One region of the Rossellomorea sp. RS05 genome, then DNA from elsewhere that is predicted to be linked to it. Evidence: riboswitches for the same ligand, from Rfam matches in the RefSeq annotation. Region 1 holds a riboswitch; each other region holds the start of a gene.
The links. A riboswitch is a leader RNA that binds a small molecule or an ion and turns the genes downstream of it on or off. The one in region 1 is predicted to bind S-adenosylmethionine.

Region 1 (3,282 bases):
CGACTCTTCCGATGCGTTCAACAGTCCGGCTGCAGGGGAAGCTGAGACCACGATGCCTGGTCAGGGACCCAGTCTTGAAGCCAGTGAAGAAGAATTTGCCTCCTTTGATAAAGAAATCCAGCTTGCTATATTCCAGGCGAGTATGATGGAAGTGATGTTGTACTATGATTATGGAATTGGAAATCCCGACTTTTACATTAAAGAAAACATGACCGAAGAGGACGTACAAATGGTCAAATCGGAACTTCAGACCTTCCAGATAGAGGAACCTGTCTACAAGAGCATGCATGATGACGCCTTGGGCTTGCTTGATTCGATCGACAATAGCAAAGAAGTGGACGGAGATATCAAGAAATACAAAGAAACACAGGACAAATACCTGGCAATCTCAGAAGACATGATTAAGACAATTGAGAAAGTGAACGTCGATAATGCCGCCGAAACCAGAGCGAAACTTGATGATATGACGACAGAATACTTGAGGATTTCAACTGAACTGGGTGTCATCATGAAGGACATCGTCGTCAAACAGGGGCTTGACCACGCCTATTTTGTAGAAGCCCTCGACGGGATTATGACGAGTGCAGGGATGGACGGCGTAATCTAATAATAAATAGAGGGTTGGAAAAACGTGTTGTAGCTATAGTAAAACCCGAATTCATTTGCCACCGATCAGGCAAATGAATTCGGGTTTTAATTTGTTTCATGACTATTTTTATTTACTTGTTTCTAGCGGTTGCACGGAAATCATTAGCGGTATATAGAACCTATACTGGTCGTGTTAAATGGTACTTTTTTTGTTTAGTCCCGACCTCATTTTTATTTGGACTGACAATGTGGACAGTAATACAGCCTTCTGGAAGCGGCCGTGATTTTCTCAATCTCGGTCCCGCAGCGATAGCATGAGGAACCTTCACGATTGAAGACCCAATGGCGGTAACGGGACCGCGTCACACCTTCTTGTTTCAGCTTTTCTACTAACTGCAGGTCATTGGTGATCCCAGCGGTTTCGTAGGATTGCGTCATCAAATGAATGATGGCTTCGGCAGCAAGGGTCAGCTGGTCATTACTACAGTCCATGGGACGGAGTGTCGGATGGATCCCTGAGACGAATAGAATTTCAGAGCGAAGGTAGTTCCCGATACCGGCAACGAAACTTTGATCAAGCAGCAGCTGCGCCCATTTGCGTTTCCTGAATGCTTCCATCCTGGCCAGGATGTCTCCACTTGTTACGTCTTCACTGAGAATATCCGGACCCACCCGTGCAATGAAGGGGTGTAAATGGACCTCCTCATCCCGCATGACTTCAATATCAGAGGCGCTATAGAGCAAAGCGGATTTCTTTTCATTGTGTATGGCTACGCGCAGCTGGCGGTTGGTTTTTGGGTATTCATAGGCTTTTTTCACATACCATCTTCCATACAGCTGGTTGTGTGAATACATCGTATAGCCGTTGTCAAAGCGGATCAGCATCGCTTTTCCCTTCGTGTCCACCCTGGTAATTTTCGTTCCCTGAAGGAGACTTTCATATCCCTTTAGCTGTGGGAAGGCAAAGAAAATCTCCATGACGGGAAGATGGGCGAGAGCTTTTTGAACACGGTCGGCAGCCCTTCTGATTTCCGGTCCTTCCGGCATGGTGTCATCCCCCTTTTTCTATATACGTTCCCGTATTCCCATGGAAATAATCAAATGGGTATTTTTTCACCAAGGGTAAGGTGTGGGTGCGCTTACATAATTTTGGTGTGATTATTTTTATATTGACAGGAATGAGGGTTCTTGTTAATGTTTATAACAATCTCATAATTCTTATCCAGAGAGGTGGAGGGACTGGCCCTTTGAAGCCTCAGCAGCAGATCTTCTTATGAAGAAACTGTGCTAATTCCAGCGGGTGATCAAACCTGATAGATAAGCAGTTTATTTGTCGGTAACGCACTCGTTTTGAGTGCGTTTTTTGTTTGTCTGCTCATCCCAGAATCAAGAACGCGGAGGATGCCAACATGAAAAGTGAAGCAAAAGACTTTAAGAGGAAAATGAAAACAAGGCATTTGATCATGCTCTCCCTTGGGGGCGTGATCGGAACGGGGCTTTTTCTCAGCTCGGGGTATACCATCCATCAGGCAGGTCCATTCGGTACGATCCTTTCTTATTTGATCGGAGCCATCGTCGTGTATCTTGTCATGATGTGCCTCGGGGAGCTTTCGGTACATATGCCCGAGACGGGATCTTTCCACAGCTACGCGGCAAAGTACATCGGGCCGGGTACCGGTTATGCCGTCGGCTGGTTGTACTGGCTGACTTGGACGGTTGCCCTTGGATCTGAATTCACGGCTGCCGGTCTGATGATGCAGCGGTGGTTCCCATCAGTGAGCGTATGGATCTGGAGTGGGTTATTTGCAGCCATCATCTTCGGTATGAACGCGTTCACGGTCCGATTTTTTGCAGAATCTGAATTCTGGTTCTCCCTTGTCAAGGTAGTCGCCATTGTCTTTTTCATCATTGCAGGAGGGGCTGCCATCGTCGGCTTCGTGCCCCTTGCCGATTCATCCCCGGCACCATTCTTCACAAATATCACCGATGCGGGGTTATTCCCGAATGGGGCATTTGCCATTATCATGACAATGCTTGCCGTCAATTTCGCCTTCTCCGGCACCGAACTCATCGGGGTAGCAGCGGGTGAAACGAAGGAGCCTACCAAAACGATTCCAAAGGCGATCCGGACAACCCTTATCAGACTCGTCATCTTCTATGTAGGGACGATTGTGGTGCTTTCTGCCCTCCTCCCAAGTGAAGCGGCAAGCGTATTGGAAAGTCCATTCGTCGCCGTACTCGGCAGGATCGGGATTCCATATGCGGCAGACCTTATGAATGTGGTGATCATCACCGCCATCCTCTCCGCAGCCAATTCCGGCTTGTACGCTTCTTCCAGGATGCTTTGGTCACTTGCAGACAAAAAGACCATACCGTCTTTCTTCGGTAAATTGACCAAATCGGGCGTTCCCCTCGTAGCCACCATCACCAGCATGTTGGGAGGCGGGCTTGCACTCTTATCAAGCATTTACGCACCCGATACAGTATATATCTTATTGGTATCGATTTCCGGACTGGCTGTCGTATTTGTCTGGATGAGCATAAGTGCATCGCAGTTCTTCTTCAGGAGACGCTTCATCAAAGAAGGTAACAGCGTGAAGGACCTGGCATATAAGACGCCATTGTATCCATTTGTCCCGATTGCATCGTTCCTTCTCTGCCTTGCATCCGTCATCGGTATCGCATTCGATGAAG
Region 2 (3,282 bases), on a different contig from region 1:
TGATATGAATGTGGTCATCCACGAGTGTTCCCTCGCCTTTGATCAAGCCTGGAAGGATACGGAATGGAATCCTGCTCTTTTTTGAATGAAAGACGGCCCTGGGATGGATGACAGCTGCCCCGGAATCAGCGAGACAGAGAACCTCACGGTAGGTAAGATGTGGGATTCTCGTCGCAGCAGGGACAACCCGGGGATCGGTCGTATAGATCCCATCTACGTCCGTATAGATATCACAGCGCTCCGCACCAAGGGCTGCAGCAAGGGCCGTCGCCGTCGTATCGGAACCTCCCCTTCCAAGGGTCGTGATTTCACAGGCATCTGTGAATCCCTGGAATCCCGCCACCACAGGGATGATTCCTTTACGGAGCTCATCCTGCACCCGGGATGGGTCGATCCCTTTTATCCTGGCCTTCCCATGGACGCCATCTGTTCTGATGCCCGCTTGTCGCCCAGTAAGGGAGACGGCTTTGAATCCCGCCTCTTGAATCGACAGGGTCAACAGGGCAATGGTGATTTGTTCACCAGTGGATAACAGGAGGTCCATTTCCCGTTTCGGTGGATGGGCCGTGATTTCCCCCGCGAGCTTCGTCAAATGGTCGGTCGTGTCACCCATAGCGGACACGACGACGGCCACTTCTTTCCCCTTTTGCTTCTCACGGATGACATGCTGGGCCATCCGTTTGATTCTTTCCACCGATCCCACTGAGGTGCCTCCGAATTTCTGTACGATGATCTCCACCATGTCCCCTTCTTTCGTAAATAGTTAACGTACCGATGCTTCCCTTTTCAGTCTGGACTCGAGGGGAAGTTCCTTCAAGACAGGATAGGGCTGCAGCCTCTCATCTGCTTGCTGCACTGCGTTCAACTCTTCTTCACTACCTCTGATGAAGAGATACAGGTGGCCACTCAGTGTGATGCGGTCCAACAGATCAAAGCGGTCGACCCATTCCGGCAATGCCTCATCCGGAGTCCTCACCACCCATTCACCATCACGGCCGGAAAGGGATTCGACTCCTATTCTGGCACGCGTCTCGGAAGATGCGTATCTTCCTTCGATCAGTGAGAGAAAATCCTCCACCATCGCACTTCCTGTAGGTAATTTACCCGCTCCCGGTCCTGAAAGAGTGACCCTTCCCACCAGGCTCCCTTTTACAGACACAACGTTTTCAACATTCTCCACTCCATAAAAAGGATGGGATTCCTTCACCAATACGGGTTCCACTACCCCGCTTATGCTTTCCCTGTCCCTTTGAATTGACCCGACATGCTTGAACCGGAGGGAGAAGGATTCAGCGGCCTGCAACCAATCGCTGGTTAGATCCGTGATCCCTTTTTTCGGGACCGCTTCCCAGTCGGGCTGACAATGGAAGGCTGCTCGACTGAGGATCATGAGCTTATAGAAGGCATCCTGTCCTCCAACATCACTGGTGGGATCTGCTTCTGCGTATCCTTTTTCCTGAGCAATAGAAAGGGCCCGCTCGAAGGACAAGCCTTCTTTCCTCATCTGGGAAAGGATGAAATTGGAGGTCCCATTCAATATGCCTTGAATATGTGTGATTTCATTCACATTCAGAAGTTGCCTGATGGCACCGATAATGGGAAGTCCTCCTGCCGTAGTCGCTTCAAATCCGACTGCGACTGCCCGTTCACGCGCACGTGTCAAAAGGTCCTCACCCTTCGAGGCAAACATCGCCTTATTGGCCGTTACAACATGGATCCCCCGTTCGATGGCCTTGGTGAGATAGGTGTAACCAGGTTCTTCCCCGACAATCGCTTCAAACAAGACATCGATGCCCTCATCTTCCAGGATTTCGTCAAAGTCCGTCGTGACCTTGATGCTTGGATCAATCTCTCTTTCCTTTAATGGGTCTTTGATCAAGATGGCACGGATCCGCACCTCTTTTCCCGTGATATCCTTGATCCTTTCGCGATGTGTGTCCAGGGCTTCGTATACTCCCTGACCGACGGTTCCGAATCCGAGTAGTGCTACGTGCAATTCTGACATGTTTCTTCCTCCTAAAGGGTTGAATGACTTGGTTGAAAGATGGCAGGGGAAACAAAAAAGTCCCCTTCTTATGGTTAAGAAGAGGGCTTATCAGGCAGGCTCCTCCCCTTATCTTCCAGATCACCATCGATCTGTAGGAATTGGCACCTTTCATGATTGCAGGTTGCCGGGCTTCATCGGGCCTATTCCCTCCGCCGCTCTAGATAAGAGTGTGTGTTTTTCTGGTTTGTTCAGTCAATAAGTATGAGTAGGATTATATAGGGGATCAGGGCTTTACGTCAATAGGTTTTTTATCTTTTCTGATAATTAGACTCTTTTCGACCCCTTAAAAACAGGGCTAAAAAAGATTTATTTAAAATACCTCAAAATACGTTTTAACCCGCACATGGAGGGAAACAAATGACTACTCAACACCATTCAGAAAGGATCGGGTTACACCATGTTTAAGAAATTCCTGCCAAATGACGTCCAAAAGTACCTGCTCATGTCCAAAAGACAGCGGGCTCACGAAATCCAGCTCACCATCTGGTTCATGCCCTTCCTTTACATCTGCCTGTCCCTGCTGCTTGTGGCATGCACCTTGTTCCTAGATCTGAAAGTAGAGCTGTCTCATTATGTACCAAAGCTCTTCAGCATGAATGCATCGGTCACAAGGACGCTTGTCAGCACCCTGATCGGCGGGGTCCTCACTCTGAGCGCCTTTACCTTGAACTCCCTTCTCGTCGTCCTTACGACATTCAGTGGACAGTTCTCGCCCCGCATGCTGCTGAATTTCATTTCCGATAAAAAGACTCAGCATGCTCTCGGCATCTTCAATGGGAGCTTTGTCTTTGTACTATTCATCTTCCTCTTCATCGGAAGTTCAAAGAAAGAAATGTTCACCGCCGCACCCGTCTTGACCGTCATCGTTGCCTTCATTGCGGCCATCACCTTCATCTTCTTCATCAACCACGCCTCTACGTGGATGCAGGTCCATAATATCACCTACAACATGAAGAAGGTATCCGAAGTCATGATCAATCAAACACTGAAAAAAGATCTGGAATGCCACCGGACAAAGGATGATCATCCCCAGTTCGATCTGGATGAAAGCAAGTGCCTGAATGTCAAAGCAAAGGCTTCTGGCTACGTACAGATTATCGACTTTCATTCCATGATTGAGAAAGCTCGGGAGGATGGGATCATCGTACGTCTGCACTTCAAGATCGGCGATTTCGTCCTCTGCGGCAACGACATTATCTGCCTTTACGGTGCGGATGAAAAAAAAGTCGATATGG
Region 3 (3,282 bases), on a different contig from region 1:
AGAAAAGGAGCGAGTATCATGACAACGACTACATTTCCAAAGTCCTTCCTTTGGGGAGGGGCCATTGCAGCAAACCAGGCAGAAGGAGGATACCGCGAAGGCGGGAAGGGGTTGACCAACGTCGACCTCCTTCCACGCGGTGAAGAGAGATTCTCCTATATGAAGGGGAATATCCCACACCTGGAACTTCAAGATGACCTTTACTATCCGTCACATGAAGCCATCGATTTTTATCATCGCTACAAAGAAGATATCAAGCTGTTTGCCGAGATGGGCTTTACATGCCTTCGGGTTTCTGTATCATGGGCAAGGATCTTCCCGAACGGGAACGACGCTGAGCCGAATGAAGAAGGATTGACATTCTATGAAAACCTCTTCGCAGAGCTCAAAGCGAACGGAATCGAACCCGTTGTAACCATCGCCCATTTCGATGTGCCTGTCCATCTGATTGAAACGTTCGGAAGCTGGAAGGGCCGTGAGCTCGTCGGATTCTACGAAACGTATGCCCGCACTCTTTTCAATCGTTTTAAAGGAACCGTGAAATATTGGATGACGTTCAATGAAATCAATATGCTTTTCCATCTGCCTTTCCTTGGGGCAGGAATCGTGTTCAAAGAAGGTGAAAACCGGGATCAGGTCCTCTATCAGGCTGCTCATCATCAGCTTGTCGCCAGTGCCCTTGCCGTGAAGGCACTCCATGAGATCGATCCGGAGGCACAGATCGGGTGCATGCTGGCCGCAGGTGTCACGTATCCTTACTCCTGTAATCCGGAAGATATCTGGGCGGGAATCGAACGGGATCGCGAATCCTACTTCTTCATCGACGTTCAGTCCCGTGGAGCGTATCCGGGCTATGCGAAGCGCTTCTTCCGGGAGCAGGAGTGGGATCTCCAGATGGAAGAAGGAGATGAAGACATTCTTAAGGCTCATACGGTGGATTACATCGGATTCAGCTATTACTCCAGCCGCACGATCAGCCGTGATCCTGAAATCCTCGGGAAGATGACAGCAGGCAATGTGTTCCCTTCGGTCAAAAATCCTCATTTGAAAACATCGGAATGGGGATGGACCATCGATCCAAAAGGGATCCGGATTACGGCCAATCAATTGTATGATCGCTATCAAAAACCATTATTCGTCGTGGAAAACGGCCTCGGGGCCATCGACGAGCCCGGCGCAGATGGGGAAATCAACGATGCCTATCGAATCGATTATCTCTCAGCCCATCTCCGTGAGCTGAACGAAGCGATTAAGGACGGAGTACAATTGCTGGGCTACACATGCTGGGGACCGATTGATATCGTCAGCGCGTCAAGTGGCGAAATGAAAAAGCGATATGGCTATATCCATGTGGACAAAGACAACGAAGGCAATGGCACCCTCAACCGTTCTAAGAAGGCCAGCTTCGACTGGTACAGACAGGTGATCGAGACGAATGGAGCGGCATTGGAGAACGAAACCGTCAAAAGTTGAGCGGTTAATTTCCCTCATCCCATTGACAACAGGAGCTAAATCCTGAATAATTATTATATTGAGAAAATTAAATAGCGATATTCCTTATTAAGAGTGGTGGAGGGACTGGCCCTGTGAAACCCGGCAACCGCTGTTCAAACTTGAACAGAATGGTGCTAAATCCTTGAACGAGATTCGTTCGGAGATGAGGAAGAGACGAGAATCATCAGGCTCTTCCTTTTACCGGGAAGGGCCTTTTTATATGAAGAAAGGGAGAGGATTCAGATGACACACGTACAGACAAAAGGTAAGAAAGCAATAAAAGCCCCGTTCCGGGCAGATCAGGTGGGCAGCCTGCTGAGGTCGGAAAGAATCAAGGAAGCACGCGAACGGAGATTGAATGGAGAGCTATCCGCAGCTGAACTCCGACGAATCGAGGATGAAGAAATCATCCGCATCGTCGACAAGCAAAAGGAAATCGGCCTCCAAGTCGTGACCGATGGTGAATTCAGGAGGGCGTGGTGGCACTTCGACTTCCTTGAAGGTCTGGATGGCGTCGAAGGATATGAATCGGACCAGGGCATCAAGTTCCATAACACGACGACCAAGGCACGTGGCATCAAAGTGACGGGGAAAGTGGACTTCACGGATCATCCGATGCTGAAAGACTACGAATTCCTTCATGGCATTGCAGGCGATCACACAGCCAAGATGACGATTCCAAGTCCGAATATGCTTTTCTTCAGAGGCAAGATTGAAACTGACGTATACGGAGATGACTTGGAGGCATTCCATCGGGATGTAGCCGAAGCCTACAAAAAGGCAATCCGTGCTTTCTACGATGCAGGCTGCCGCTATCTGCAGCTCGACGATACGGCATGGTCGGTATTCTTCTCCGAACAGGGACATGAGCAGATCAAGGCATTTGGCCGCGAACCCGACGAACTCAGGGAATCCTTCGCCCGTACCATCAATGAGGCTGTGAAGGATCGCCCAGAGGACCTTGTCGTGACCATGCATATTTGCAGGGGGAATTTCAAATCGACATGGGCAGCTGAAGGCGGATATGAAGCGGCTGCCGAAACCATTTTCGGCGGGCTCGACCTCGACGGGCTATTCCTGGAGTTCGATGATGAGCGTTCCGGAGGCTTCGAACCGCTACGCTATGTGAAGAATCCGAATCTCCAGATCGTCCTCGGTCTTGTGACGTCGAAACATGGAGAGCTCGAGGCAACGGAAGACGTCGAGGCACGGATACAGGAAGCTGCGCGCTATGTGGACATCAACCAGCTCTGTATCAGTCCCCAATGTGGATTCGCCTCAACAGAAGAAGGAAATCTGTTGACGGAAGCAGAACAATGGAAGAAGCTGCAACACGTGATCACCATTGCCGATCGTGTGTGGGAATGAGATTTCCATTCAACCAGTAATCAATTAGGAGAGGGTTTCATTGCGGATACAGTATGCTCTCTTTATCCTCCTGGCCGCCATGCTGTGGGGAACAAATGGGACGGTACAGGCATTGGCACCGGAAGGCGTTCATCCGATTGCCATCGGAGCAGTGCGTCTGGCCATAGGAGGCTTATTTCTCCTTCTATTATCCTTGGGGAAAATACATTGGAGAGGGTGGCCTGTGAAAGGAACCGTGGCGGCCGCTCTTTGCATGGCACTTTACCAGCCTTTCTTTTTCTCGGCAGTCAGTATGACAGGGATTGCAATCGGGACCGTCATCGCCATCGGAAGCGCCCCGGTCATAGCAGGACTCCTTGAATGGGGGATAAAAAGGAAGGTCCCCCAAGCATCCTGGTGGGCCTCCACCGCCCTGGCCAT

Region 2: linked by a shared signal. The riboswitch ahead of ABJ225_RS14965 (homoserine dehydrogenase) and the one ahead of mmuP (S-methylmethionine permease) in region 1 are both predicted to bind S-adenosylmethionine.
Region 3: linked by a shared signal. The riboswitch ahead of ABJ225_RS16765 (5-methyltetrahydropteroyltriglutamate--homocysteine S-methyltransferase) and the one ahead of mmuP (S-methylmethionine permease) in region 1 are both predicted to bind S-adenosylmethionine.

Annotation. Positions count from the first base shown of each region.
Region 1 is NZ_JBDKWY010000002.1:247,291-250,572, forward strand. Features, by position in the region: gene ABJ225_RS09005 (hypothetical protein) at 1-607, shown strand, start outside; gene nei (endonuclease VIII) at 820-1,635, opposite strand; SAM riboswitch class I at 1,804-1,912, shown strand; gene mmuP (S-methylmethionine permease) at 1,998-3,282, shown strand, end outside.
Region 2 is NZ_JBDKWY010000005.1:260,525-263,806, reverse strand. Features, by position in the region: gene ABJ225_RS14970 (aspartate kinase) at 1-739, opposite strand, end outside; gene ABJ225_RS14965 (homoserine dehydrogenase) at 764-2,005, opposite strand; SAM riboswitch class I at 2,111-2,215, opposite strand; gene ABJ225_RS14960 (DUF2254 domain-containing protein) at 2,445-3,282, shown strand, end outside.
Region 3 is NZ_JBDKWY010000007.1:93,172-96,453, reverse strand. Features, by position in the region: gene ABJ225_RS16775 (beta-glucoside-specific PTS transporter subunit IIABC) at 1-22, shown strand, start outside; gene ABJ225_RS16770 (6-phospho-beta-glucosidase) at 19-1,473, shown strand; SAM riboswitch class I at 1,555-1,664, shown strand; gene ABJ225_RS16765 (5-methyltetrahydropteroyltriglutamate--homocysteine S-methyltransferase) at 1,738-2,862, shown strand; gene ABJ225_RS16760 (EamA family transporter) at 2,903-3,282, shown strand, end outside.